One region of the Pseudomonas sp. Eqa60 genome, then DNA from elsewhere that is predicted to be linked to it. Evidence: riboswitches for the same ligand, from Rfam matches in the RefSeq annotation. Region 1 holds a riboswitch; the other holds the start of a gene.
The links. A riboswitch is a leader RNA that binds a small molecule or an ion and turns the genes downstream of it on or off. The one in region 1 is predicted to bind cobalamin.
Positions count from the first base shown of each region.

Region 2: another riboswitch for cobalamin. It lies ahead of KI242_RS11970 (TonB-dependent receptor); the one in region 1 lies ahead of KI242_RS15690 (TonB-dependent siderophore receptor).

Region 1 is NZ_AP024342.1:3,426,826-3,441,327, reverse strand. Features, by position in the region: gene pelF (GT4 family glycosyltransferase PelF) at 1-1,053, opposite strand, end outside; gene KI242_RS15720 (HEAT repeat domain-containing protein) at 1,050-2,039, opposite strand; gene KI242_RS15715 (PelD GGDEF domain-containing protein) at 2,017-3,387, opposite strand; gene KI242_RS15710 (transporter) at 3,393-3,914, opposite strand; gene KI242_RS15705 (tetratricopeptide repeat protein) at 3,943-7,539, opposite strand; gene KI242_RS15700 (bifunctional glycoside hydrolase 114/ polysaccharide deacetylase family protein) at 7,517-10,327, opposite strand; gene KI242_RS15695 (NAD-dependent epimerase/dehydratase family protein) at 10,408-11,340, opposite strand; cobalamin riboswitch at 11,702-11,907, shown strand; gene KI242_RS15690 (TonB-dependent siderophore receptor) at 12,017-14,167, shown strand; gene KI242_RS15685 (hypothetical protein) at 14,338-14,502, shown strand, end outside.
Region 2 is NZ_AP024342.1:2,615,368-2,629,869, forward strand. Features, by position in the region: gene KI242_RS11960 (ABC transporter substrate-binding protein) at 1-75, opposite strand, end outside; gene KI242_RS11965 ((2Fe-2S) ferredoxin domain-containing protein) at 68-820, opposite strand; gene KI242_RS11970 (TonB-dependent receptor) at 832-2,757, opposite strand; cobalamin riboswitch at 2,909-3,113, opposite strand; gene KI242_RS11975 (arginine N-succinyltransferase) at 3,330-4,403, opposite strand; gene KI242_RS11980 (arginine N-succinyltransferase) at 4,453-5,469, opposite strand; gene KI242_RS11985 (APC family permease) at 5,643-6,992, opposite strand; gene KI242_RS11990 (N-formylglutamate amidohydrolase) at 7,208-7,960, opposite strand; gene KI242_RS11995 (glutamine synthetase family protein) at 7,944-9,299, opposite strand; gene KI242_RS12000 (isochorismatase family cysteine hydrolase) at 9,296-9,940, opposite strand; gene KI242_RS12005 (MurR/RpiR family transcriptional regulator) at 9,943-10,797, opposite strand; gene KI242_RS12010 (histidine phosphatase family protein) at 11,152-11,727, shown strand; gene cobF (precorrin-6A synthase (deacetylating)) at 11,919-12,680, shown strand; gene ftrA (transcriptional regulator FtrA) at 12,726-13,712, opposite strand; gene KI242_RS12025 (rhodanese-like domain-containing protein) at 13,816-14,250, shown strand.

The DNA of each region.
Region 1 (14,502 bases):
GATCCAGCCTTCGACCTCGGGCATCACGCTGACCACCCCGCGCATGGCCCGCAGGAAGGTCTTGACGTCCTTGATCGGCACCACCCGGCCGATCAGCCCGACCACCGGCGCAATGCCTTCGGCCCGGGCCTCCAGGGCCTGGGTCCAGAGCTGCAGGTCGATGCCGTTGGGGATCACCTGGGTGCGCTCGGGGGGCGCGCCGTCCTTGATCTGGCGTTGGCGGTTGCCGTCGTACAGGGCAATGATCTGGTCGGCGCTTTCATAGACCAGATGCCCGATGCGTTCGAAGAAACGCACCCAGAGCATGCGGATATAGCCGGAGCCGGAATCCATGCTGTCGTTCAGCGCCTGGTTGCTGCTTTCGGCGATCCAGCTGGCCTGGGCCAGGTCGATCTTGCGCTCCTTGGTGTAGATCCCGTGCTCGCTGAGCAGGAACTGGCAGCCCCACAACTGCTTGAGAATGCAGCCCACCAGCCCGGCGTAGCCGGTGGAAATCGAGTGCAGCACCCGGGCCCGCGGCATGTGCCGGGCGGCATTGGCCAGCATCAGCAAGGGCGACTGCATGGTGCGCAGGGTCCAGAAGTAGTTGACGAAGGACGGATCGGCGCAGTGCTGCTCGTAGCCTTCGGTCAGCGCTTCCCAGCTGGGCCGGCTGTAGAGCACGTCGTCCAGGGTGATGCGCCCCTGGGCCAGGGATGCCAGCACTTCGATGCCCAGCTCGGCGGCGGGCTTCTGCGGGTTGTGCAGGTAGCGGTACAGGTTGCTCAGTTCCTCCAGGGACGCGCTGTGGGCCTCGCGCTTGTGCCTGGGGTTGCGCCAGGCCTCTTCCAGGTACACCTCTTCGATATGCACGACGTTGGCCGGAATCTCATAGCGGCGCTGACCATAGGCCTCGCGCTGGCCACCAATGAACAGCACCGAAAACTGCAGCTGCGGCAGGCCGAGGATCATCTGGTGGATCCAGCTGGACACGCCACCACGCACATAGGGCCAGGTGCCCTCGAGCAGCAGGCAGACATCGGCGATGGGGGTTGAGTCGGGGGTTTTCTTCATGTCCAGGTCCTTACCAGCCCGGCAAAGGGCGGACGTTGCTGCATTTGCGCCGGCAGGCTTCGCAGCAGCCCGGGAATCTCGGCATAGCGGCCGGTTTCAAAGGCGATTTCGGCGCGGAACGGCAGGACCTTGGTCGGGTCCATGCCCGCCTCCTCGGCCTGGTGCATGTGCAGGCGCGCCTTGCCGACGTCACCGCGTTCAAGGGCGATGCGCCCGGCCAGCAACAGCAGCTCGCCGCCCTCCCCCAGCTTCAGCGCCTGTTCGGCATGCTCGCCGGCCTGGCCCAGCACGTGCTGCTGCACACTGCCCTGGGCCAGGCCCAGGTAGGCCAGTTCCCAGTACCAGCGGGCCAGCGTCGCGTGCAAGGCTCCGGCCTTCTGCGGCGCCGCGCCGGGCAGTTGTTCCAGGGAGGACTGGATCCGCTGGTTGATGTCGGTTTCCTGCTTGTCGAGCATCGAATACGCCAACAGCCGCACATCGTCGCTCGGGTCGCCCAGGGCCAGCTTGAGGATCGGCACCGCTTCCTTGCCCGGCATCCGCCGGGTGGCGAGCAAGGCCGCCAGGCGCTGGTCGGGGTCCGGCGCATGACGCAAGACATCCTGCAGCCCGCTGTCACCGAAGGTGGGCGAATGCAGTTGAGTCTGAGCGCGAAACGGCAGGTCGGGAATGCCCACCGCCTGCCACGTCTGCGCCTCGCGCTTGCGCGGCAGGTACAGCGCCGGAAAGATCGCGGCAATCACCCCGACGGCCCCGATCAGCGGCACAAAGAACGCCAGGCTGAAGATGAACAGCGGGCTCCATGGCAACGGCCGGCGATAACGCGCCGGCAGCAGCAGCCAGACCGCCGCGGTCAGCAGGCCACAGGCGATGCCATGGGTCATTGCATACACCAGCGCGGTCTGCAGGTCGGGCAACTGCGCCGTCAGGCTGGCCCAGCTGCCGATCTCGAAAAACAGCGCTCCGCTAAACAGCCACTTGCTGATCATTCAGGCCACACTCGTTGTACAGGAAGTTACGCAGCCCATCGCGTTGCCGGGCCGACTCCAGGTCGTAGGGAAGTACCTTGACCCCCAGGCCGGCCAGCTCCACGCTCATGCCGAAGTGTTCGTGGACCAGCTTGCCCAGGCGTGCCAGGTAGCCCTGGGCGCCCTCGGCGCTGGTCAGCGGCAACAGCACCAGCAACAGTTCGTGCCCGCGTGCATTGGCCAGGCTCAGGTGCAGGTCCAGGCCTCGCTGGCTGCGCTCGAACAGCCGCGCCAGTTCATCATTGGGCTGGGTCAGCTCGAAGGCATAGAGGCAACCGGACAGGCCGTGGCGCTCGACATCCACCAGTGAACGCTTGAGTTGGCGGGTGAAGTGCTGGGCATCGGCGCTCTGCAGTTGCAAAACCTGCGGGTCCGGATGCAACAGATCGGCGATATGTCCGGCCAGCAGGGCCAGCAGGCTGAGAGTGCGTTCCTGGAAGGCAAAGAACGGCATCTGCCGCACCGCCAGAATCGCCAGCACCTGGCCCTGGGTGTCCACCAGCGGAACACAGGCCTGCAAGGACGACACCGAGGCCTGGGCGCCGCTATCCAGCAGCTCCTCACGCACACTCACCAGCTCCTCGCGCTCCAGGCACATACGCACCAGCAGGTCCTGGCTGTCCAGGGGCCCCATGGTGCCGATCGAGGCCAAGAGGCTCAGCTGTGGCGCCGCACTGGCGCCCTGCTCCACCCGGTACAGCCCGGCCACCCGCAGCGAGCCGTACTGGCCGAGCAGGGTCAGCACCGGCTCGGCCAGCAGGCTCAGCGGGTCGCCGCCATTGGGCGCCGCGCGCAGCCGATCACGCAGGCCCAGCAGGGAACTGCGCAAGCTCTGGTCGCTGCCCGCCAGGCGCTGCTCCAGGCGGTCATGGGAGACCCGCAGAATCTGGTGCGCCCGGGTGAAATCATCGAGCCGGTACTGGCGGTACTCGTTGGCCATCTGCAAGCGCAGCAAACGCCGCTCCCAGAGGTCGCGCACCTCGCCCACCAGCATGCCGCAGACCAGTACGCCGACAATGTAGGACGGCGCGACCTGGGCGTAGCTCGCCAGCCCCGAATGACGCAGGGCAAAGAACGCCGCTACCAGCAGGCTGGCACTGATCAGGCCGCGGACAAACCCGTAGCGCACCCCCAGCAGCAGCGGCGCCAGCACCGACCAGGGAAACTCGCCCTGCACCTGCAAGGGGTCCTCGGGGGCCAGCCACAGGCCGACGCCGATGACCAGGGCGGTCACCAGAAAGGTTTCCAGCCAGGACGCCGGACCGCTGGCGCGGGGCGCCAGCGCATAGTCCATGTGTGGAGAGTTCATGGCAGTCACTCGATCCGAAGGCCACCGACAAGCTTGTCGAGAACCTTCTGGGCGGCCCCGGCCAGGCTTTCCCGGGACCAGCCGGCGCGGGCCCCGCTATTGCTCCACAGCACCTTGCCGGTACCGGCCTCGACCACCCGCAGGCTGATGCCCACCGCCGGTTCGCCATCCAGGCCGTTCTTGTACTGCCACTCCTCGACGCTGCCGGACACCACATAGTCGAGCTTCTGCTCCCGGGCCCAGTCCATGGCCCCGGCCAGGCGCTCGTTGTCGTCGAGCAGGGCCTGTTCGCCCTGCCCCGCCGTACCGGTGTAGACCTGGGGTTGCAGGCCGCGGCTGCTCAGCACGCTGAGCAGAATCTGCTCACTGCGCTCGCCGGCCTGGGGTGTCTGGGAATAGTTGACCAGCGGCAGCACGCCCCAGCGCGCACTCTTGGACAACTCGGGGCTGCTTTGCCCGGTGAAGCTGCTGCACCCGGCCATCAGCAAGGCGACCATTGCCAGACTCACGCAACGAATGGATTGCATAAGGTTTACTCCTCTTTGAATTCCATGATCAGCGTCCGAAACGCACGCTGTAGCTGACACCTGCAGTGCCCCCGGACTTGCCTGCCCCGCCTTGCGGCGCGGACTGGTAGCCAAGGGTCACTGCCAATTCGTCATCCCCTATCACCTCGGTGCCGACACCGGTACTGATGGCGTAGTTGATAGTGTTGTCGGTCCACTGCCAGCCGGTGCTGACATCCACCAGCCAGGTGTATTGCCCCCGCGTGCGGTTCAGCGCCCCCGGGAAACCGCGCCGCCAGGAACTGCCGAAGAACAGCTGGCCGTAGCGCTTCTGCAGCAGGGTCTGGCTGGTGATCTGCTCCGGATTGTCGAGATCGGCCCCGGCCAGATCGATGCCTCCGCCCAGGGTATTGGCCAGGTCGGGCAGCGAGCGGTTGTTCAGGCTGTTCTGCTGGTAGTCGATACCGCTGCGCAATTCCCAGTTCGGCCCTTCGAACTGCAAGGTGTGGTCGAACTCGATCTTCAACGCCTGGCCGCTGCCCAGGTCATCGCCGCCGCGGGTCGAGAACCAGCGCTGGGCCAGGCTCCAGGACAACTGGTCACGGGCCGAATAGCGATGCCGGCCGCCCACCCAGACATCATCCTGCTGGCCGAAGGTGCGCATGTATCCGCTGTCCTCGTTCTTGCGGTGCCAGTCGGCACCGACGTCCAGCTCGTTGCCGCTGTCCAGTTGCCAGGTGCGGCTGGCACCCAGGCCGTTGCGGTCATCGTCCTTGCGCAGGCTGCTGTCGAAGATCAGCTTGTAGTTGCCGTTCTCCAGCTGGCGCTGCAAGGTCAGTTCGGTGTTGGTCTCATTGCCCAGGCGCGACTCATCCAGCACATCGCCGCTGTAGCGGCCCTGCTCCAGGACCAGCTTGGCGTACCAGTTGTCGTTCAGATAGCGCGCGGCGGTCAGGCGCGGGCCGTTGAACACCAGGCCGCCGTAGTCCTGGCGCTCCCAGGCGATTTGCATACCCTGGGGCGTGCGCTCCGTCATTTCGATGGCCTGGCGGCGCAGTTGCTCGCGCAGCGCCGCCGGTTGCTCGTCACCCAGTGCCGAAAGGCCCACCGCCAGCGCTTCGCCGCTGCGACCCAGGCTGTTCAAGGCCTCGACCTGCTGCGCCGGGTCCAGGTCGCCGCTGGCCACCAGGCGCTCCAGGGCCTGGCGATTGCTGCCGCGCAGGGCTTCCTGGATCTGCTCGTAGCGGCTGACCTTCAGGCCGCGGCTGCGGGCCCAGGCCAGCCACTCATCCTTTTGCGCCGACTGATTGAGGTCATCCAGGCGCGCGAGGAACTGATCGAACCACAGCTGCAGCATCGGCTTGGAGCCGTCCTGCCATTGCATGGCCTTGTTCTGCGCCTTGCGTGACGAATAGCTGCTGGCCAGCAGGCGCAGCCAGGTGGCATAGCCCTGGGGCGTGGCGCGGATCTGCTCCGGGCTGACCTGGCGATCGAGCCGCAGGCGCAAGCGCTGGGCCGAGTCGGCATAACCGGCGCCCTCCAGGGCATCGGCATAGGCGGCCTGGACCATCCAGTCCCGGGGGTTGGCCTGCAAGTACAGGCGATACCAGGCCAGGGCCTCGGTATTGCGCCCGAGCAACTGGCTGGCGGCGGCGAACGGCAGCCACAGGCTGCTGTCACTGCGGGCCAGGGAGCGCCATTGCTGCAACAGCGGCTTGATCTCGCCCGTGCGGCCCAGATCGACATACAGCCACAGCAGCCGCTCACGGAAGGTGTTGTCGTCCGGGAAGCGGCTCAAGCCCTGTTGATACAGGCGCAGGGCCAGATCGGTCTGGCCCTGCTGCACCGCCAGCGCGGCGCGGGCGGCCAGCACCTGGGACTGGTCGCTGGCCCCCGGGTACTGCTCGGCCTCCTTGAGCAAATCGACCACCAGAGGCCAGTCCTGGAGTTCCTGGGCCAGTTGCAGGGCGGCCACCAGGCGCTGCGGGCTGTGGCCCTGGCGCCAGCTGTCGACGGTCAATTGCAGGGCCTTGCGCGGATCGCGGGTGCGATACAGGGCAATCAGCTCGCTTTCGTCGCCTGTATTGAGCGAGCCCTTGATCGCCAGCATCTTCTCCAGCGCCAGCTGCAGCTCGTCGTCCAATTCCAGGTCCCAGGCCAGGGCGGCGCGGGACTGCCAGTAGTTGAAGTCCTTGATCTTGTTGCCATCCACCGCGGTGATGACTTTCCAGGCCCCCTGGCTATCGAACAGCTTGAGGTGGTTGTTGGCCCAGTCCACACGTTCGGTGCTGGTGAGCGGATAGCGCTTGGCGAACTGGTTCCAGACCACCAGGCGCTGCGGGTACTGCTCGGTGTTTTCCAGGTTCTGCAACAGGCGCACCCAGGCCAGACGCTGTTTCGGGTATTTGGCGACATAGCGGCGCAGCCACTTTTCTGCCTCCTCGGGCGTCCCCCTGGACTCTTGCGCGTAGACCAGGGCATCGAGCTCGACGTTGGTCAGGGCGCGGCTGTCCATGATCCCCGCCAGCAGTGGGATGCCCCGGTCGAAGTCGTAGGTCTGCATCGCCAGGCGCCAGGTGTGCTCGAACTGCGCCGGGTCCTTGCTTAGCGTGCTCAGGCTGATCCAGTAGCCCAGGGCGGCGGCCGAGTCGCCCTGCCATTCGGCGAGATGGGCCATCTGCTCCAGCAACTGCGGGTCATCCGGCCGCTGTTCGAGCAGTTGCAGGCCCACCGCATGGGCGCCGGCCAGGTCACCGAAGGCCAGGCGCTGCTTGAATTCCTTGGCGAGGATTTCCGGGCTGTCGGGCTGCACCTTGCGCCAGGCACTGAAGAACTGTTCCGCCAAGTCCACGCGGTTGTGCGCCACGGCCACATCCACGCCGCGGTCCAGCAGCGCCGGTTCGAATGCCACGTCCGGCTGTGCGGCCAGCTCTCGGGCCAGCAGCTCCACTGCCTGATCGCCGCGATCGGCCGCCACCAGGGTGGTGAAGGCCTGTTGCAGAAACTGCCGACGCGCCTCGGGGGTCTGGCTGGCATCGAGCAACTGCACATAGAGATCGGCCGCGCGCCCCGGCTGTTCGCTGGCCTGGTACCACTTGGCGGCTTCAGGCAGCCACTGCTCGCGCCGTGTCGGGTCGCGCCGCGCCAGCTCGGCATAGGCATCCGCCGCCAGCCCCGGGGCCTGGGCGCTCAGGGCCAAAGTGGCCAGGCGCTCCAGTTGCGGCGATGGCAGCGGCTTGTAGTCAAAGGCCTTGAAACGTTCGGCCAGGGCCTGCAGGGCCGCGCTGTCGGTGCTGTTGTTCAGCGCCAGGGCATCGAGCTGCAAGCGGTAGTAGGCCTTGAGCGCCGGATCGGGCCGCTGCCACTGGGCCAGGTGTTTTTCCGCCTTGGGGTAGTCCCCCAGCTGAATCAGCAGGTCGAGCAGCTGGGTGCGCAGCTCATTGTTTTCCGGGTGTGCGGCCAGCAGCACCTCGGCGTAGCTGGCCGACACTTCGTCCGGCTGCCCGCCCTTGGGGCGGAACGCCTCTTCATTGCGAAAGGTTGCCCACAGCAGCACGCCGACGGCGATCGCCACCAGCAGCAAGGCCCAGGGGTTGAGCAGCCGCGCGCTGGGCGCCTTGGCCTTAGTTGCAGAGGAGTTGGGCATCACTCACCTGCTTCATGGGAAGTTGGAAATGCCACAGGCCCTGTTCGGACTTGCCGGCGTAGCGTTGGCCCTGGACCTCGACCCGACAGGCGCTGGCCGAACGCACCGAGAATTCCAGGTTGAACTGGCCGGCAAAGGAGAAGCTCACCTGCCGGTCATTGACATAGCGCCAGTCGCGCAGGGGAATATTGGCCAGCTCCAGTGCCGGGCGCGGATCGCGCTCGGGGCGCAGGGCCAACAGCGCATGATCGCTGCTCAAGGCTACATAGCGCCCCTGGGGCAAGTCGCGCACCCCGGCCACCCCCACCGAGCGGCCGAGGTCCGGCCAACCCAGCGCCGGGTCCAGGCGCAAGGTACGCAGGCCGTCCATGCCGCGTACCTGCCAGTCGCCATTGGCGGTCCGCGCCAGGCTTGCCTGGTACAGGCCGTGGACCCGGTCCAGGTAGTCACTCATCCACAATGACAGCGGCTGCTGGCCACGCATGAACTGGTAGATGTCGGTCATGGCCTTGATCGACGCCTGCTTGGTGCCCGAATAGAAGTGGTAGTACAGGTGGATGCCGCGCAGGCGCCGTGGGCTGTCGGTCAGCTCGAAGGTGTCGATCACATCGCGAAAGCCGTAGTACGGGCCTTTCCAGAGGTTGGTGTACATGTTCTCGTTGATCACCGGAGCGTAGTACTGCAAGCCGCCCGAGGTCGGCCGCAACAGCGGGTACAGGCCGGTGAGCGATGAGTTGGCCTTGGTCAGGATGGTCTGCCCGCCGTTGACGTTTTTCAGCCCGGCGTCGTAGGCCAGCTTGATGGTCTCGGCGCTGGGCAGCGCATCCCCCGGCCAGAAGACCAGCTTCACCGGTTTCTGCGCGGTGGTCAGGCGGCTGTTGATGTAGTCCCGCGAGCCGAGGATCTCGCGCTTGTAATCCAGGGTCTTGTACCCCGGGATATTCAGGCGCAGGCCGTATTCGGCGTGGAAATCCTCGTCCTTCTTGGCCTTCTCCGGCTGCATGTAGAACGGGTGGCTGTAGGTGTGGGTGGCCACTTCGACCTTGGGGTCGGCGAAGATCTCCTGGGCGATGGGCTCCAGCTCCCGCGCCAGGAACGGCGACATGCCCTTGGGCCCGACTTCGCCTTCGATGATCGAGACCGAGGTCAGGAACGGGTTGGGACGAATGTAGTCGTCCAGCACCTGGCGCCCGGAATACGGGGTGCCACGCACTTCGGCATGGGACGGGAAACCGTCACCGTCGATATGCACCGTGGCGATCCGCCGACCGTTCTCGGTGGTGGTGTCCGGGCGTGGCTGGGACGGCAGGCGCAGGGCCTTCTGGATAAAGGCGAACGGGTCGAGGATCCAGCGGCTGCGCTCCACATTGGCCTCCACCACATAGGGGGCCAGGGCCATGCCGCCCCAGGCGGCGGTGGCCACCGGGACGTACTTGCCGCCCTTGTCATCGCCCAGCACCAGGGCTGGTTTCGGCCCGTCGGGCAGCAGGCTCACGCGGGTCAGTTCGCGGCTGCGCGCCACCACCGGAGCCTCGAAGGCGCCGATCAGGCTCTTGTCCTGGCTCAGCACATGCAGGGCATCGCGAGCCCCCGGCGCCGCCAGGTTCAGCCCCAGGCGCTTGAGCAGCGCCCGGTCCTCGATCGGCAGGCCGGCCATGATCGCCAGGGGCACCTGCTCATCCAGGCGCTGGCCGACCCAGCTATAGAAGGCACGGCTGTCCTCGGGCGGGCCGCTGGTCATCCACAGCACCACCCCGGCGTAAAGGCCGGCGAAGCTGTAGGCAGGCAGGCTGTCGTCCACCGGGAAGTAGTCCACCCGGTAACCCAAGTACTCCAGCAGGCCACCGAGCATGCGGTGCCCGGCGTGATCGTAGAGTTCCCCTTCGCGCGGGTCATAGAGCATGGCGATGCGCCGCGGCTGGACTTCCACCGTGCTCATGCTCAGGGCGTTGAGGTCCGGGGTGGTGACCACCGGTATAAAGCCTTCCTGGCTCAATTGCCGGACCAGCTTGCGTGCCTCTTCCCGACGGTTGGCCGGCAGGTAATCGATGGCCACCAGCGGGATGTTGCGTGCGCGCAGCGGCTTGAGTTCGCCTTCAAGCCAGGTGCGGTCGGCTTCAGAAACCGGGCGGTAACGCTTGGCCGAGGCATCCCAGCCGGCGTGGATGGATTCCACCGCCACGGCCGAGGCGACGCCATCGAGCTCGCCCAGTACCTCGAAGCCCCGGTTGAAGAACAGCTTGAGGTTGGGCAGCCGGCTGTGCAGTTCCCGCAGGAACGAGGCCAGGGCCTTGCGTTGCGGTTCGCGATCGGCCTCGGGGAGCAACTGGAAACTGTCCAGGGTGTCCAGGAACAGGCCGGCGTAGCCCTGGTCCTGCAGCGCCTTGGCACGCTTGAACAGGTGTTCGCGCCAGGCCGGGGTGGCGATGTCCATCACCTGGCTGTCCCAGGCCTTGTTGCGCACGGGGCTCGCGCCCTGGGCCAGGGCCTGCTTGGCCAGGGCAGCGCGGTTGCCGTCGAACTCCCCTACCGACAGGTAGGCGAACGGCTGGCTGCCGAGCTTGCGCAAGGTGGCGACATCGGCGCTGGCCATATGGCCGGGCTCGACTACTGCCCATTCGAACTGCGCCAGCTCCTGCAAGGGTGGCTGCTCGGCGTACCAGAACCCGACACTGGCGGGCGCCGCGGGTGCGGCCTGCACCAGGGTGTTGGTGGCACACAAGGCCAATGCGGTAAACAGGCGTCGAACCACTTTGCAGACATGCCCCCTGCGAAACTCGATATCCATAACTCACTCTTCAGTAGATCAATCTGCACAACATCAGGCTCTAGGGCAGCCGCCATGGCGGGCGCCCCTAAGGCAACGAACTAAAGGCTGCGGTAAAGCCGTTCCAGGCCCTCGGCCAGGCTGCTGGGCGTGCCCAGGTCGAAGCGCTCGCGCAAGCGGCGGTTGTCGGCCTTGGAATGGCGGATATCCCCGGAGCGGGTCGCGCCGTGGCTCACCTGCAGCGGCTTGCCGCTGATCTGCTGCAGGGCGCCAATCAGATCGTTGAGGGTGGTCACCCCGCCGAGCCCGACATTGGTGGCATCGGCTGCCGGCGCGGGGCATTCCAGGCCCTGCACCAGGATCTTCACCAGGTCCGCGACATAGACGAAGTCGCGGGTCTGCCCGCCATCGCCGAACAGGGTGATGGGCCGCCCGGCCTTGGCCCGCTCGCTGAAAATGCTGATCACCCCGGAATACGGCGATGAAGGGTCCTGGCGCGGGCCGAAGATATTGAAAAAGCGCAGGATCACCGGTTCCAGCCCATGCTGGCGGCGGTAGAAGTCCAGGTAGTACTCGCTGGCGAGCTTGTCCGCCGCGTAGGGCGTGAGGGGAGATTTAGGGGTGTCTTCGGCAATCGGCGTGCCCTCGCCGTTATTGCCATAGACCGCCGCACTGGAGGCGAACACCACGCGGCGGATACCGGCCGCGGTCATCGCCTCGCACAGGCGCAGGGTGGCGATGAAATTGCTCTGGTGGGTGGCCACCGGGTCTTCGACCGAAGCCTGGACCGACGCCACAGCAGCCAGATGCACCACGGCATCGCAGCCCTGAACGGCATCCGCCAGAAGTGCCGCATCGGCGGCATCCCCCACCAGCAGTTCCAGGCCAGCATCGCCCATGGGCAGATTGCCGACCTTGCCCGTGGAAAGGTCGTCCAGAACCCGCACCGCATAACCCTTGGCCAGCAGTGCATCCACGAGGTGAGAACCGATAAAACCAGCGCCCCCAGTAACCAGTACCCGTTCGGCAGACATAGATCATTCCAAAGAGAAATATCGCGGCTACGCCGTCTGAAGCTAGCACAGCCAACGGATCAGCCCTGGCTACTTGCCATCCTGGCCGTCATGTTTTTAGTGGCTGCTCTGCGCCATAGGCTGTTTCGCCTATTTTCGGAGCAGAGTTCAGCGCTTTGGCGTCAAAAAAACTCAAGATAATCAATCGCTCAGCGCCGACATACTGGGTCAGAAAAGCAAAATCGTCAATAATGCGTCGATATTTGTCGATTATTTAAGCGCCGGGAAAAATAGGTCAATATATTGACCTGCCTGGCATAAAGCGCTGAAACCGCCGCCGTAGCTGGCCACATGCCATTGACGCAAGGGCTCGGCAGTGCTCATATGCGCGCCAGTTTCAGGTGTCCCATGCCGCCGTGCATGGGGTTAAACGGGAAGCCGGTGCGTCATTTCGATGATCAGTCCGGCGCTGCCCCCGCAACGGTAAGCGAGCGAAGCATTCGACAGACCACTGTGCCAAGGCATGGGAAGGTGAATGCCTCATGACCCTCGCAAGCCCGGAGACCGGCCTGCAACTTCGTTTGACAACCCCGCGGTGGGCGGGCGCAGTCCGGTTTTCGTGGGCGCGGCTGCCCGCGATTCCCTATGCGTTGTTCCCTCCGGGATTCATTCATTCCTTACAAGTAGTAGGAATCGCATGTCCCGCACCTCCTTGCTGCAACACCTGGCGAGCCCCTCGCTGTGTTTCACCCTCCTGCCTTGCATGGCCTACCCGGCCCTGGCACAGGCTGAACAGAAAACCTCCCTGGTCTTGCCCGAGACCCAAGTGAGCGGAGTCTCCAGCGCCCCGCAAACCTCTCTGGACACGCCCCTGCCCGCCGGCTCGCGGCTGAACCTCACGGCCCTGGAGACTCCGGCCAGCACCAGCAGCCTGGGCAACGACGCCATCAGCAACCGCAACAACCTCACGGTGCAGGATGCCGTCACCCGCTCCCCCGGCATCACCAGCATCGCCACCCCGGGCAACGGCAATACCGCACTGTCGGCCCGCGGCTTTACCGGGCACTCCTCGGTGATGACCCTGTTCGACGGTGCGCGCCTGTACACCGGCGCCGGCAGCCAGACCTTCCCGGTGGACCCGTGGATGGTCGAGCGCATCGACGTGATCCGCGGCCCAGCCTCGGTGCTGTACGGGGAAGGCGCCACCGGCGCGGTGATCAACGTGATTGCCAAGAAGCCCTTCGACGGTGAGATCCACAACCGCCTGCGCCTGGGCTATGGCTCCCATGATCGCCAGCAACTGGGCCTGGACAGCGGCGGCTCGCTGACCGACACCCTGAGCTACCGCCTGACCCTGAACCAGCAGCAGAGCAATGGCTGGGTCGACCAGGGCCAGTCACGCAGCCTGGCACTCAGCGCGGCGCTACGCTGGCAAGCCACCGACGACCTCGGTTTCACCCTGGCCCATGAACGCGGTGAAAGCGAACCCGCCAGCTATTTCGGCACGCCGCTGATTGCCGGCCAATACCGCGACAGCCTGCGGGCCAAGAACTACAACCTGCGCAACGCCGTGCAGCGCTACAACGACGAATGGACCCGGCTCAACACCGACTGGACCCTGAGCGACAACCTCAGCGCCAGCAACCAGCTCTACTACATCAAGAGCCGCCGCCACTGGCGCAACGCCGAAGCCTACAACTGGGTCAGCTCCCGGGAGCAGTTGCTGCGCGGCGACTACCTGGAGATCAAGCACGATCAGGAGCAGATCGGCGATCGCCAGAGCTTCACCTTCAACCACTCGCTGTTCGGCCTGGACAGCAGGACCGTGGTCGGCCTGGAGTACAACAGGATTCGCTTCGGCGTGGCCAACAACTCGCCCTACAAGGATATCGGTAGCGACTATATCGACCCGTGGAACCCTGCACCGGGCTACTTCCAGAGCCGCTCGCCCTTCTCGCCCCAGACCGACAGCAGCACCCGCACTTTCGCCCTGTTTGCGGAAAACCGCCTGCAACTGTCGGAGCGCTGGTCGCTGGTGACCGGCATCCGCCGCGACCAGAACCATATCGATCGCAGTGATCTGCGCGCCGGCACCCGCACCGATCGCAGCCTCACCGGCGGCAACTGGCGCGCCGGCCTGGTGTTCGCGGTCACCGATCAACTGTCGCTGTACGGCCAGTACTCCACCAGTGAAGACGGGGTCAGCAACCTGATCAGCCTCAACCCGAGCCAGTTGCAGATGGACCTGACCGAAGCCAAGCAGACCGAGTTCGGGCTCAAGCAGCAGTTCTGGAGCGGCCGTGGCGAATGGACCCTGGCGGCCTACCACATCGTCAAGAAAAAGCTCTTGACCACCGATCCGGTGACCCGCCTGGCGCAGCAGGTCGGCCAGCAATCCGCCGACGGCCTGGAAACCTCGCTGGAGCTGGCCCTGGATCACGGCTGGCAAGTCTCGGCCAACGCCTCGGTGGTGCGTGCCGAGTACGATGACTTCGATGAGGTGGTCTCTGGCAAAGCGGTGTCCCGGGCCGGCAATCGCCCCACCAACGTGCCGCGACGCACCGCCAACCTGTGGCTGAACAAGGCCCTGGCTCCGAGCCTGGAAGCCGGCATGGGCCTGCGCTACGTCGATGCGCGTTATGCCAACACCGCCAATAGCGTCGATGTACCCGGCTACACGGTGCTGGATGCCAACCTCGGCTGGCAGGCCCTGCCCGATGTGCGCCTGGGCCTGCAGGTGAACAACCTGCTGGACCGGCGTTATGCCGCGGCGCAACAGAACAGCGGCCAGCAATGGCTGATGGGTGAACCGCGCTCGTTGTTCGTCACCACCGACTACAGCTTCTGATCGAGGGGTTGCCGCAAGGCCCTGGGCTTTGCGGCGCCATTTCAGGCGTGCAGTGAGTTCGCCAGCCACTGGCCCGGGCCAGCGTCGGACAGCGACCAATCGACACTTGCACCCACGCAGTCGATGGATATCCTGAGCGCCTTTGTCCCTGCACTGCCCGCGAGAGCCCCATGCCCTGCCTGAATGCCCGAGATGTCTGCCAGCGCCTGCGCGATGCCGCCCTTGGCGTTTACCCCCTACGGCCCGGCGCCAGCCATTCGGGCGCTGGCCAGGTGCAGGTGGATATCGAGGGTTGGCAGTTGCTGCTGGATTTCGATGGCCGGCATCTGCATCAC
Region 2 (14,502 bases), 810 kb from region 1:
ACAGTTCTGGTAGCTGTGCGCCAGGGCCGGCAGGGCCGCCAGCCACAGCAGCAGGCCGAGCAGTCTGCTAGGCATCCGCCGTTCCTCCGTAGGGCGCGGGAATCCGTAGGTCCGCCACCGGTTCGCCCTGGACCAGGTGCTGCTGCACCAGGCGCAGCACCTCGCCGTCATCGCGCACCCGGTACCAGCAGCCGTCCGGGTGCACGGTGAGTACCGGCCCCAGGTTGCACGGGAACTGGCAGGCGGTGCGGGTCAGCAGCACGCCACCGGGCGTCTCCATGTGCTCCAGGCGCAGCAGTTCGCGGCGCAGGGTCTTCCACAGCGCCAGGGCGCCGCGCCGCACGCAGCGCGGGCCGGTGCACAGGAACACCTGGCGGGCATGGGGCGGCACCCGCGACCAGTCCGGGTCGCTCTGCACCGCGTTGACGTTGTCGCAGGCCAGGTGGCGCTCGCGCTGGCCGATGCTGGCGCAGGCCAGGGCCGCGTCCAGCCCGCGCCGGCCCAGGGCCTGGGCGGTGATCCACAGCCGCGGTGCCTGGGGGTGGGCCTGGGAAAGGCGCCCCAGCTCATCGCGCAGCCAGTCCAGGTAGGCACTGTCGGAGCTGGGTTCCAGGTCCACCACCAGCAGCTTCGCGCCGTCCTCGGGCAGGGCTTCGCCCAGCGCCGCCCAGAGGCTGTCGAAGCCGTCCAGGGTGTCGATCACCCGGGTGTCGGCGCCGTCGCCGCGCAGGGCCTCGAGCTCCTTGCGAAAGGCTTCGCCGAGGGCGCCGCCGTGCAGGCCGGGGCCGACGAACAGCACCCGTTGATAGTTCTCATGCATGTCGGTCGGCCTCAGAAGCGGTAGGTGTAGCGCACTTCGGTGGTGAAGGGGCGCCCCAGGTTGTCCACCGAGGGCGAGGTGCTGGTCATGCTGGTGCTGTAGTCGCGGTCGAACAGGTTCTCCACCAGTAGGCTCAGGCGGTGCTGCTGGGCCGTATCCAGGTAGCGATAGGCATCGGCGTCGACCACCGAATAGTGGCCGTAGTCGACGTTCTTTGGGCTGTCGATCTGGCCGATGTAGCGGACCGCACCACCCACGCCCCACATCCGGTCCGGGGCTTCGAAGCCCAGCCGCGAACGGGCGAAGAAACCGGGGATGTTGCTCAGGGTCACGCCGTTGCGCGACTCCAACAGGTTGCGGGTCATGTCCGCCTGCAGGGTCCATTGCGGGCTGAACTGCCAGCGCCCGTCGAGTTCGATGCCGCGCACCTTGATTCGGCCCTGGCCGTTGCTCCAGACATCGTTGGCGTCGAGGGTGATCAGGTCGTCGATCTTGCGGTGGAAGGCGCTGACGCTGGCGTTGAATTCGCCGGCCAGCAGGCTGCCCTTGTAGTCCAGGCCGAGCTCGGCATTGAGGCTCTTTTCCGGCTTGAGGTCGGGGTTGCCTTTTTCGTAGTCCTCGTTGGCGTACAGCTGCTCGGCGTTGGGCAGCTTGAAGGCGCTGCCGTACTGGCCGCGCAGTTGCCAGTGGGGCGTCAGGTCGTAGAGCGAGGTGAGCATGCCCACGGTGGCGCTTTCGCCGCCGCTGATTTTCTCGTGGCGCACGCCCAGGCTCGGGTGCCAGTCGGGCAGGGCGTCGAACACCGGGCGCAGCTGGGTGTACAGGGCATTGGCCTGGGCCTGCTTGTTATCGATCTTGAGCACGTCGTCCTGGCCCTTGAACCACTGGTTGTCGGTGCCCAATACCAGCACGTGGCCGCCGTCCAGCTCGGCCTTGCCCTCGGCCTGCAGGCCCCAGTCGGTGAAGCCCCAGTAGTCGTTGTGGTTGCGCACCTTGAGGCTGGCGTCGTCGAGGCTGTCGATCCTGGTGTAGCGGGTGTCCCAGTCGTTGACATGGCCCTTGACGAAGTAGCTGAAGCCTTCGTCCAGGCGCTGCTCGAAGGTCGCGGTGGCGATCTGCTGGATGCGGTCGTTGGTGGTTTTCCGGTTGTTCACCGGGCGGGCGAAATCCAGGTTGGCGTCGCTGTACTGGTAGAACAGTTCCAGCCGCGAAGCGTCGCCAAGGCCCTGGATCGCCTTGGCGCCGAAGGTGGTCACTTCATAGCCGCGTTTCTTGTCCCGGGTGTTGGCGTTGTAGGCGCTGTTGCGAAATGGCTGGTAGCCATCGGAGACGTTGTGGCTGACATAGGCCAACAGCCCCAGCTCGCCCAGGCCGTTGCTGAGGATCTGCTCGGCGCGGGCATCGCCGCTCCTGCCCATGAAACTGTCCAGGCCCAGGTTGACCTCGCCGGAGACGTCGCGGGTCTGCGGGCTGCGGGTGACGATGTTGATCACCCCGGACACCGCCTGTGTACCGAACAGCAGGCTCTGGCCACCCTTGAGCACCTCGATGCGCTCGATGGCGTTGGCCGGCAGGGTATCCAGGTACAGGCCGCCGTACAGGCGGTTGTTCAGGCGCACGCCGTCCAGCAGGATCAGGGTGTCGTCGTTGCGCCCGCCCAGCAGGGAGTAGGTGCCGTAGTCGAAGGGGCCATTCTTGGGCGCCACATACAGCCCCGGCACGTACATCTGCAGGACCCGGGTGATGTCGCTGCTGGGGCCGGCGCGTTCGATCTGCTGGCGGTCGATGATCTCCACCTTGCTGCCATAGCGGGCCATTTCGGCCACCGTGGTGGACTCCACCGAGGGGGCGGAAACAAATTGCTGGTCCAGCGTCAGGGGGCTGTCGTCCGCCAGCAGCAGGGGGCTGAACAGGCAGCCGAGCAGGGCGCCGCTCATGGTGCGGCGAGGTGCACGCCAGTCGCGTGCAGGCAAAGAGTCAGGTGTTGTCATTGTTGGTCTTCTCGAAAGTGTCTTCGGGAAGCACGCAGGAGAGGGTATCGGCCACGGGCACGCGACCATACCGGCCCATGCCCGCCCACCGCAGGATTGCCAAACAGACGTCACAGGCCGGTCTCCGGGCTTGCGAGTCTGGCGGCATTCGCCTTCCCATACCTTGGGTACAGTGGCCTGTTGAATGCAGCACTCGCTTACCGTTGCGGGGGCAGCACCGGACTTGCCCGAAAAGGGGCACACCGGTTTCCCGTTTCACCTCCTGCACGGCGGCAGGAGGCACCTGAAACTGGGCGGCATATGAACATCCGCCCCGGCGTTCGTCAATGTTGCGCCTGCCGCCAGGTGTTACCGGATTCATCGCCCTGACGCCTCTGTAGCCACTGCCGAGCGCGCGAGGCTGCGCAAAGGCCCGCAGGGCCTTGCTTGGCAGTCTCATGTCGAGCGCCTCAGCGGTCTTGAGATTTCGCGCCCCTGCGGGCCGTTCTTCCGAACGCGGCCCGAGCCTGCGGCAGCGGCTACAGGAGCAGGGCGCTTTGCGGAGCCAGGTGCCGCTGTGCGTGCAGGGCCGTGCGTGACTCGCAGGCCAGCAGCGGCACCGCCCGTACCGAGTCGCCCGGCTGCAGTTGCAGGCGCTTGGCAGTCAGCCGGTCCACCAGCAGGCAACCCGAAACCAGGCGCCCGGGGGCGGCGGTGATGCGGCAGCTTTCCAGGCGCCGGTTGTGGATCAGCCACACCGGCGCCTGTGCGTCCGGAGTGCCCACTAGCAGGGGCAGGGTCTGGCTCTCGCGCACGCTGCGGATCTTCGCCACCTCGGCCTCGATCAGCGGCCCGCCATCGAAGATGTCGATGCAGCCCTGATGGCTGAAGCCTTCGTCGCGCAGGATGCTCACCGCCTGTTCGGTGCTGGCGTGGGCCTGGCCGATGGCGGCCTGCGCCTGGGGGCTGAGCAGGCAGGTGTACAGCGGCTGGCGCGGCATCAGTTCGGCGATGAAGGATTTGCTGCCGTGGCTGGACAGGCGATTGGCCTGCTGGAAACCCATCTTGAAGAAGTGCCGCCCCAGGCTGTCCCAGAACGGCGAGCGGCCCTGGCTGTCGAGCTGGCCGCGCAGTTCGGCCACCAGCTTGTCGCCGAACAGCCGGGGGAATTCGGCGACAAACAGCAGGCGCGCGGTGGACAGCAGGCGGCCGGTGTAGCCCTGGCGGTGATCGCGGCGCAGGAACAGCGAGCACAGCAGCGACTGCCCGGTCATCTCGTTGCACAGGAACAGGGTCGGGATGTGCTTTTCGATGCCCAGCACCGGGGCGCTGCCGTGGGTGGTGCCGACCCGGTAGTTGTAGCAGGGCTCGCGCAGGCCGATGGCGCCGCTCAGGCCGCAGACCCCGATCACCTGCTGCTCGTCATCTTCCATGACGAACAGGTAGTCGGCATCGGCCCGCTCCACCTGGTTGGCGAAGGCTCGCTGCGCCCAGCGCACCCGATGGGCCAGGCGCTCGGGGTCGGTGGACAGGTTGTTCAGTTCGCGACAGCTACCTTCGAGCAGGCTCAAGACCGCCGGCAGATCGGTGACGCGGATCGGACGGACGATCATTGGCGGGCTCCTGGCAATGACGCCGGGCAGGGGGGCAACAGGGGCCGGTTCATAAGGCAACGCTCCGTACCGGCTCGCCCGGCGCCAGTTGCAGGGCCTGGAACATGGCCGGGTCGAGGCCGATTTCAGCGCCCGGGGCGGTGTCCAGCGCCGCGACTATGGCGCGAAAGCCCTGCAGCCGCTCGTTGCTCAGCAACCACTGCTGGCCCTGGCCGCTCTGGGGGCTGGGGTAGCTGGTGGCGACCCGGCTCTGGGCGATCGAGCGCAGTTGGTGGCTGCGCCCCTGAAGGGTCGGCCCGGCATCGAACAGGTCGACGTACTGGGTCGGCGCGAAGCCTTCGTCGATCAGGATCTGGCAGGCCTCCCGGGCATCCGGGTGAACCTGGCCGATGCAGTCCTGGGCCGCCTGCGCCAGCATCGGGATGTACAGCGGGTACTGGGGCATCAGTTCGGCGAGAAAGCCGCGGCCCTGCAGGGCGCACAGGCGCTCGGCCTCGACATAGGGCAGGTCGAAGAAGTGCTGGCCCACGGCTTGCCAGAACGGCGACTCGCCGTTGGCGTCGCTGTAGCCGACGATCTCGCTGATGCAGCTGTCGGCGAAGCGCTGGGGGTGGGCGGCGATGAACAGCAACCGCCCGCGGGAGGTGAGCTGGGCCAGTGGGGTGCCGCCCAGCGGCGGGTCGACATGGAAGCTGCGCAGCAGGGTCTGTTCGCTGAGGTCGTGGCACAGCGACAGGGTAGGCACCCCGTGCTGGATGTTCAGCTCCCGGGAACTGCTGATGAACGGGCGGTTGCGCAGGCTGTAGAACGGGCTGGCAAAACCGGCAGTGGCGAGGATGTCCGAGCAGCCGCGCAACTGGCCGCTGTCGAGGTCCTCGAGCACCAGGAAATAGTTCTCCGGGCCCTGGCTGGCATCGCTCTTGGCGAAGGAGGCCTGGGAATCGAGGATCTTGTCCCGCAGGCAGGTTTCGTCATCCACCAGGGAGGTCACGCCCAGCAGGCGTTCGCGGGCCAGGCGCCGCAGTTGGGGCAGATCGGATAACGCCACCGGACGCAAGGCCAGCATGGGTGTACTCCTGTATCAAGGGCCGCTTGCCCCGGGGGGGCAGGCACTGGCCAGACATCACTGTCGGTTACCACGCAGTTCCACGGCCGCGGCATCCGGCGGCCAGTCCCCGGGCCGCTCTTGCTGGCAGCGCCGGGGTTGGCGCGACGCCCTGGGGCGCCGCGCGGGTGCAACTAGTGCTTGAGCGGGTCGGGCAGGGCGGCGCCGCTGCCCAGCTTGTTCAGCAGGAACAGGTAGACCAGCCCGGCAAGGATCCAGATGGCGCCGAGTTTCTGCGCATCCACGCCCATGTTGTACATGATGGCGCTGACGATCACGAAGCCGATTACCGGGCAGATCAGGTGGCGCACCACCTGGCCGGACTTCTGCCGGCGCCAGTAGAAATTGATCACGGTGATGTGCAGCAGCATGAAGCCGCTCAGGGCGCCGAAGTTGACCAGGGAGGTCAGGGTGTCCACCGAGTTGATGAACAGGTAGCAGATCAGCAGCGACAGCACCGCCACCAGGTAGATGCTGATGTGCGGGGTGTTGTGCTTGGTGTGGACCTTGGCCAGCACCTTAGGCAGCTTGCCGTCGCGGGCCATGCCGAACAGCAGGCGCGATACCGCGGCCTGCGAGGTGATGGCCACCGCCACGCCCCAGGCCAGCGCGGTGGCCACTCCGGTGAGGGTCGCCAGCCAGCTGCCGGCGGCCAGTTCGGCGATTTCATAGAAGGCGGTGTCGGCGGACTTGAAGCCCATGCCGGCGGCCAGGTCGGTGGCGATCCAGGTCTGTACCACGAAGATCGCGCCCATCACCACCAGGGTGATCAGCGCGGCGCGGCCGACGCTGCGGCCCGGGTCGCCCTTGACCTCTTCGGCGAGCGTGGAGATGGCATCGAAGCCGAGGAACGACAGCACCGCGATGGACACGCCCTGCATCAGCATGCCGAAGTGGAAGTTCTCCGGGTTGTACAGCGGCGCCAGGGTCAGCTGGCCGTTGCCGGCGCCACCGTGCAGGGCATTCCAGGCGTAGAACAGGAAGATCCCCAGGACCGCCAGTTGCGCCAGCAGGAACAGGATGTTCATCCGCGCGGTGAAGGTGATACCGCGCAGGTTGACGAAGGTGGCGCTGACCAGGAACGCCAGGATGAAGCCGACCTTGGGCACTTCCGGGTACAGGTGGTTGAGCGCCATGGCCGCGTAGACGTAGAGCAGCGGCGGGATCAGCAGGTAGTCCAGGAGCATCAGCCAGCCGGCAAGAAAGCCCACATGGGGGTTGAGGCCGCGCTGGGCGTAGGAATACACCGAACCGGCGATGGGAAAGGCGCGGGCCATGGCGCCGTAGCTCAGGGCGGTGAAGACCATCGCTACCATGCCGATGATGTAGGCCAGGGGCACCATGCCCGGGGCTTCCTGGTTGACGTAGCCGTAGACCCCGAACGGGGCGATGGGAATCATGAAAATCATCCCGTAGACCACCAGGTCACGCAGGCTCAGCCCGCGCTTGAGTTCCTGTTTGTAGCCGAATTCTTCAATCTCCATGAAGCCGTTCTCCTTGAGCCTGTGTAAGTGGGTAAAGGCGGGGCCCTGCGGGTCGTCATTGACACCTCGGGCCGCGCTTTCGTGTTTGAACCTGGCAGGGTTTAAAGACACACCACAGCGGTTTTTCTAGTTGTTGTACCGGTCCTGCAAACAGCGTTTTGGCGCGCCGGGTGAGTCCTTCGGGGCGCGCCGGTGAAACCTTCCTCTCGCCGCGGCTACAGCAGCGGCGCCAGTGTATCGCTCCAGTGCTGCACCGCTTCAGGGGTACGCAGCAGATCGTTGCGCACCTCGATCAATACCGACGCCAGGCCACGGGCGTCGCCGTGCACCGGCACGGTCATGTCGCTCAACGGATCGATCTCGTAGGGCTGGTTGCCCGCCACCTTGATCGGCAGCCTCCACAGCCCTTCGAGGATCCGCGCCGCGTAGTCGGTGGCGCTGCCATACAGCACGCCGATTTCCAGCGCGCGCGGCTGCCCGTAGTAGACCGGGGTGAAGCTGTGGATCCCCACCACCCGCACTTCACGGCCCTGGGCCAGGCGCCGGTCGATGATCCTTTGCAGGCGCTGGTGAAACGGCGTGAACAGCTGCTGGCGGCGGTACTCGCGAGTGGCCTCGTCCAGCTGCTGGTTGCCCGGCACCTGATAGATCTCGCTTTGCAGCGGGATGCTGTCGGGGGCGTGGCGCGGCCGGTTGAGGTCGATCAGCAGGCGCGAGTAATTGGCCGCGATCAGGGTCGCGCCCAGGGCCTGGGACAGGCTTTGGGCCAGTTCCAGGGCGCCCGGGTCCCAGGCGATGTGTTCGCGGGCCGCCAGCGGGTCCAGGCCCAGGTCGTGCAGGGCCGGTGGAATGTAGTGGCTGGCGTGTTCGCACACCAGAATCAGCGGGTGCTCGGAGTCTTCACGGATCAGGCGGTAGGCCGGCTCGGTGTAGAACCCCAGCTCGGCGGATTTAGTACAGGTGTCCATAGTGCTCACAGAGTTGGGCAGCGGTCAGGTGCTCGGTCAGGGACACTTCCTTTTGTTTGACGGCGAAGTAGGTGGCCAGCAGGTCCTGGGGCAGGAACTGCAGCAGTTCAGTGTTGCCGCGCAGGCATTCCAGGGCCTGGGGCAGGGAGCCCGGCAGCGGCACGATGCCACTGGCCAGGCGTTGCTCGGCGCTCAGGTCCGAGGGGGCCTTGTCGGTCACCGCATTGAGCACCCGTTGCTGTTCGAGGCCCAGGCGCCCGGCCATCAGGATGACCGCCATGGCCAGGTGCGGCGAGGCGGTGGCATCCAGGGCGCGGAATTCCAGGTTGTACTGCGGCGCCACCGGCTTGCCGCCCAGGCTCAGGGTCGGGCAGATACGCAGCGAGGCTTCGCGGTTGCGCAGGCCCAGGCAGGCGTAGGAGGCGCTCCAGTGATGGGGCTGCAGGCGCTGGTAGGAAATCGGCGTCGGCGCGGTGAAGGCGCACAGCGCCGGCAGGTGCCTGAGCACCCCGGCGGCCCAGTGCTGGCCCAGGCTCGACAGGTCGTCGCCACTCACCGCGTGGGGGTCGTAGAGCAGTGGCTCGCCGTCCAGGTTTTGCAGGCTCAGGTGCAGGTGCACCCCGTTGCACACCGCGTCGTCGGCAGTCTTGGGCGCGAAGCTGACCCGGTGCCCCAGTTGCCGGGCGATTTCCCGGGTGATCTCGCGCACGTTCACCGCCCGGTCGGCAGCGGCCAGGCCCTGGGTCGGCCGGCAGGTGATCTCGTACTGCTGCTTGCCGTATTCGGGGAGGAACATTTCCGGTTCGGCGCCGGCGGCTCGCAACGCCGCCAGCAGCCAGCCACCGAAGGCCGCGCCCTGGCGCTGGGCTTCCAGGGAGAAGGCCAGGTGCTCGCGCTGGCCGGTGCCGGTGTCGAGGTTGAATTCATGCTCGAAGGCCGCGGTGATCTGGATGCCCAGCTCGCGGTAGCGCTCGATTTCCTTGCGCAGCAGGGTGCGCGGGCAGGCCGCCCAGGGCGTGCCGTCGGTCTCGCAGATGTCGGCGTGGATGAAATCCAGCGGCGCCGCGCTGGCATCCGGCCCGGCGCCGACACTGACCCGGCTGTCCAGGTCGGGGATCAGTCGCAGGTCGCCATAGGCGCCCCAGGGGTTGTCCTCGGCGATCAGGTCCTGGGGCGTCAGCGCGCTGTTGGCCGGCACCCAGCCGCAGCCGCCGACCTTGTAGCGCTCCAGTTCGTCGCTGGGAAAGGAGCGGCCACGGGTGACGCCGATCAGGTCGGTGGTGACGATGCTGGTCATGGCCACCGGGGTCAGGGCCTCGATGCCCTGGCCCCGGCTCATCCGCGGATCTCCCGCAGGCGGCCGAGCACGGTGTCGGTGTCGGTGATCCAGCAGTAGCCCTTGATTGCGTTGAGGCAGGCCTGGTGCCGGGTATCGCCGTAGGTGGCGCAGGCATCTTCCACCAGGGTCACCAGGTAGCCGCGGTCGGCGGCGTCGCGCACGGCCATGTCCACGCACTGGTCGGTGACGATCCCGGCGATGATCAGGTGGCGGGTTTCCAGGTTGCGCAGCACGTAGTCGATGTTGGTGGAGTTGAACACCCCGGAGGAGGTCTTGGGCAGCACGATCTCGTTTTCCACCGGCTCGAGCTCGGCAATGATCGCCGCCTGGGGGCTGCCCTTGGGCAGGTGCATGTCCGACAGCTTGTGGTCCAGGGAGCGGTCACGGCCATCGGCGGTCAGGCTTTCGATAATGGTGTGCAGCACGTTCTGCCGCGCCTCGCGCACCGCCGCCAGCAGCCGTTGCTGGTTGGGGATCACCCGCTCTCGTGCGCGCTTGAGAAAGGCCTCGCCCTCGGGCCCTTGCAGGTGCGGATCGAACTGCGGTTCAAGCCACGCCCGCTGCATGTCCACCAGCAGCAGGGCGGTGTGGTCGACGACGAAGGGCAGGTCCCGGGGCGAACGGTGGGGCAGGCTGAACATCCTTATTTTTCCTCCAGCACATGGGTAGCAAATTCCGCCCGCAGGGCATCGATGCCCTCCAGGCGTTGATCAAGATGAGGGCTGCGCGGGGTCAGGCAGGCGACCAGCGCCTCGACCTGGGCCAGCGCCGGCACCAGGGTGTCGAATGGCGACAAGGATTCCACCGGTGCACTGATGACCAGGTCCGCCAGCTCCCGCAGCGGCGAGGCATAGATATCGGTGAACAGCACCACCCGGGCGTTGCGTGCCTTGACCGCACTGGCCACGCGCATGGCCTGGGACTGGTAGCGGCGGTAGTCGAACAGCAGCACCAGGTCCTGGCGCTGGACATCGAACAGGCGGTCCGGCAGTTGGGCGTTGTCGTCAAGGAAGAAACAGCCCGGGCGCATCAGCCGCAGGTGGTTGAACAGGTAGAGGGCGAGGAAGCTGCTGAAGCGGCCGCCGAAGCAGTACACCGAATGCCGGCTGTCCAGCAGCCAGTCCATGAGCACGCGGATGTCTTCGGGCTGGGTCAGGGCCTGGGTGTCCTGCAGTACGCGCTGGCTGTCGGCCAGGTAGCGGCCCCAGGTATCGCCCTGGGCCACTTGCGAACGCGGGCGCAGCAGGGTGCTGGGGGAGCGCAGGCGGTCATCCATGTCACTGAGCAGGGCTTCCTGGAATTCGCCGTAGCCGCTGAAACCGAGCTTCTTCACCAGGCGCACGATGGTCGGATCGCTGACCCCGGCGTGTTCCGCCAGGCGTGACATCGGCCCCAGCCCATTGCGCGGGTAGTGATCGAGCAGGGCCCGCACGACCTTGCGCTCGGACGGCGTGAGGTCGAGGGCGGGGTCGGTGATCAGGTCTCTGAGAGAGGGCATCGGGGTGCCTTGGAAAGTGATGTCGTTTTTATTTCATAAAATGGCGAAATGGATATTTATGTAATAGACGCTACATGTCTAGTGAATTTTCCTCTGATATCAAATTGCCCTGAAATGGGGCGGTTTCAGGTGGGAATCTGTTGTTGGCGGGGCGGGAAGCCACGGTGCGGGACGTAGGGGAGCGATCGCAACAGGGTCTGGCTTACGCCGAGCAGGCCGAATACAGTGGCGCGACCGCACCGGACAGGCACCGGCGTGCTGTTTTGCAATGAACCTTGGAGGCGGTTGCAGCAAAGATGTTGCATCTGCCCGGCCCGTGTAGGTTTGCCAATCGATAACGCCAGAGTAAACACCGTGCAGGCCACCCGTCTGACCCTGATCTGCCATGCCCGTACCGCCGCCCAGAAGCTGGCGCGTTTTCCCCGGGACGAACCCCTGGAGCTGGACTGGCAAGCCCAGGCCCTGAGCCGCGCCGGTGATTTCAAGCGCAGCATCCGGGTGTTGTGCGGGCCCGAGCTGCGTACCCGCCAGAGCGCCCAGCTGTTCAGCGCCGAGCATGAGGTGCAGGACGCCTTGCGCGACTGTGATTTCGGCGCCTGGCAGGGGCTGCGCATCGATGAACTGCAAGAGCGTGAACCCGAGGCGCTGCAGGCCTGGCTCAGGGACCCGCAGCTGGCGCCACCGGGAGGCGAATCCCTGGCCCAGTTGTGCCAGCGCGTGGCGCAATGGCTGGAGGTCATGGCGCAGCGCCCGGGCCACTGGCTGGCGGTGACCCATCCGTTCGTCATCCGCGCCGTGCTGGTGCAGGTGCTGCAGGCGCCGCTGGCCAGCTTCAACCAGATCGACATCGAGCCCCTGTCCCGGCTCGACCTGAGCCACGCCGGCCGCTGGCGCCTGCGCCTGCCCGGCCCCCCGACGCCATCCCGGTAGCCGCTGCCGAGCCCGCGAGGCTGCGCAAAGGCCCCGGGGGCCTTGCCTGGCCATCTCCAGCCGGACATGCGACGGCCTCCAGGCCAGCATCGCCGCGCCGATGCCCGCCGCCCCAGAGGGCTACAGAAGCATTTCTCATCAGGCCAAAGCGCCGCATACTGGCCCGCTGGCAAAACAGCGAGAGCAAGCCCATGAAAACCCTCCTGGTGATCGGCATCGGCGCCGGCAACCCCGACTACATCACGATCCAGGCGATCAAGGCGCTGAACCGCAGCGACGTGGTGTTCCTCATGGACAAGGGGCCGAGCAAGGATTCCCTGATCGACCTGCGGCGCGAGCTGTGCGAGCGCTACCTCACCGAGCGGCCCTTTCGTTACGTCGAGGCGCAGAACCCCGAGCGCGAGCGCGGCGACGTGGACTACCAGGCCAGTGTGCAGACCCTGAACCGCGACAAGCAGCAGGTCTTCGAGCGGCTGATCAACCAGGAACTGGCGGACGGTGAAACCGGCGCTTTTCTGGCCTGGGGCGATCCGGCGCTGTACGACAGCACCCTGCGCATCCTGCAGCAGATCCTGGCCAGCGGTACGGCGTCGTTCGAGTACGAAGTGATCCCCGGCGTCACCAGTGTCCAGGCCCTGACGGCCCGGCACAAAGTGCCGCTGAACCGCATTGGCCGCTCCGTGGAAATCACCACCGGACGCCGCCTGGCAGCGGGGCAGGCCGGCTCCGCCGACAGCCTGGTGGTGATGCTCGACGCCGAGGATTCCTACCGCCACCTGCGCAACCAGGGCCTGGACATCTACTGGGGGGCCTACCTGGGCACCGCGGATGAAATCCTCATCAGCGGCCCCTTGGACCAGGTGGCCGATGAAATCCGCCGTGTACGCCTGCAGGCCCGCCAGACCCATGGCTGGATCATGGACACCTACCTGCTGCGCAAACCCCAGGACTGACGCCCCGCCGGACCAGCGTCGCCCCCTTCGCCGGCAAGCCGGCTCCTACGGGCGCGGTGGTGTGGTGCTTTCCAGGCCGCGGCCGAAGCGTTCGCGGTACACCGACGGCGGTACGCCCACCAGGCCGCGAAAGGCCACGCGAAAGCTCTCCACCGAGCGATAACCGCAGCGCAGGGCAATGCTTTCGGTACTCTCGCTGCCGCTTTCCAGCAGTTCCCTGGCCCGGGCCAGCCGTTCATGCTGCAGCCAGGCCTTGGGCGAGGCGCCAGTGGCGTCGTGGAAACGCCGCAGGAAGGTGCGTTCGCTCATCAGCGCCCGGGCCGCCAGTTCGCTCACGCTCAGCGGTTGATGCAGGCGCTCCCGGGCCCATTGCATGACTCGCGACAGGTCGCTGCGCGGGGTACGGCTGACCGGTGCGGGAATGAACTGCGCCTGGCCGCCGGTGCGCTGCGGCGACATCACCAGACGCCGGGCCACGCTGTTGGCCACCTGGGTGCCGAAATCCCGAGCCACCAGGTGCAGGCAGGCATCGATACCGGCGGCGCTGCCGGCGGAAGTGATCAGTTGCCCGGCATCGACATAGAGCACATCCGGGTCCACCCGGATATTCGGGAAACCCTCGGCCAGCTCGCGGGCGTAGCGCCAGTGAGTGGTGGCGCTACAACCATCCAGCAGCCCGGTCGCCGCCAGAACGAACACCCCGGAGCAGATCGACAGCAGCCGCGCACCGCGTTGGTGGGCCTGGCGCAGCGCTTCCAGCAACTTCGGCGGCGGCGCCTGCTCGCGGCTGCGCCAGCCGGGAATGATGATGGTCCGCGCCTGCTCCAGCAGCTCCAGGCCCCCGTCGGCCAGCACCTGGATCCCGCCCAGGGCACGCATCGGGCCGGGGTCCACGGCGGCGATGGTTTGCCGGTACCAGGGGAAATCGAACTCCGGCCGGGCCAGGCCGAAGATCTCCACGGCAATGCCGAACTCGAAGGTGCAAAGGCCGTCGTAGGCCAGGATCGCGACCAAACCGGGAGGATTGTGCATTTGGCGGAAAGTTACCAGTCAGTGTCCGGGTCGCCACTTTAGCGTGGTGGGGCAGGGCCTATAAAGTCCTTCCCACCTTAATCGCAAGTTTCTGGAGACGCCCATGACCAGCCTGGTCCGCAGCACTGCCGCCGCCCCTTCGGCCATTGCCCTGATGCATTTTTGCAACCGCCTGACCTTTGAAACCGACTGTTCCGACGTCCACAGCAGCCAGGAGGCCGGTGAAGTGGATTTTGTCCTGGTGGATGTGCGTGGCCCCGAAGCCTTTGCCCGTGGCCATGTCCCCGGGGCGATCAATCTGCCCGGGCGCTTGCTCACCGCCGAACACCTGGCCGGTTATCCTCGCGACACCCTGTTCGTGGTGTATTGCGCCGGCCCTCACTGCAATGGCGCGAACAAGGCGGCGGTCAAGCTGGCGGCCCTGGAATACTCGGTCAAGGAGATGATCGGCGGTGTCACCGGCTGGCTCGATGAGGGCTTCCAGCTCAGCACCGGGCAACCGCGCCGCGAGGGAGCGGATCTGTCCTGCGCCTGCTGAAGGGCTGACTCCGCTGGTAGCGGCCTTGGGCTGCGGCTAGCGGGGATGTGTCGGTAAAAATGGCCCGTTCTGAGGCGAACGTCGGGATTTTCAGGGACAAACGCATCATGCCGGGGCGAGGGAGGAGGCAGAGGATCGCGGGCGCATATTTTTTATAAGTATTTGTCGCATAAACACAATTTGCATCCCGGGAGCCGCTCTAGACTGCTGGCCACTTCGATTTGCCCCCCAATCGAAACCAGCCAATAAAAG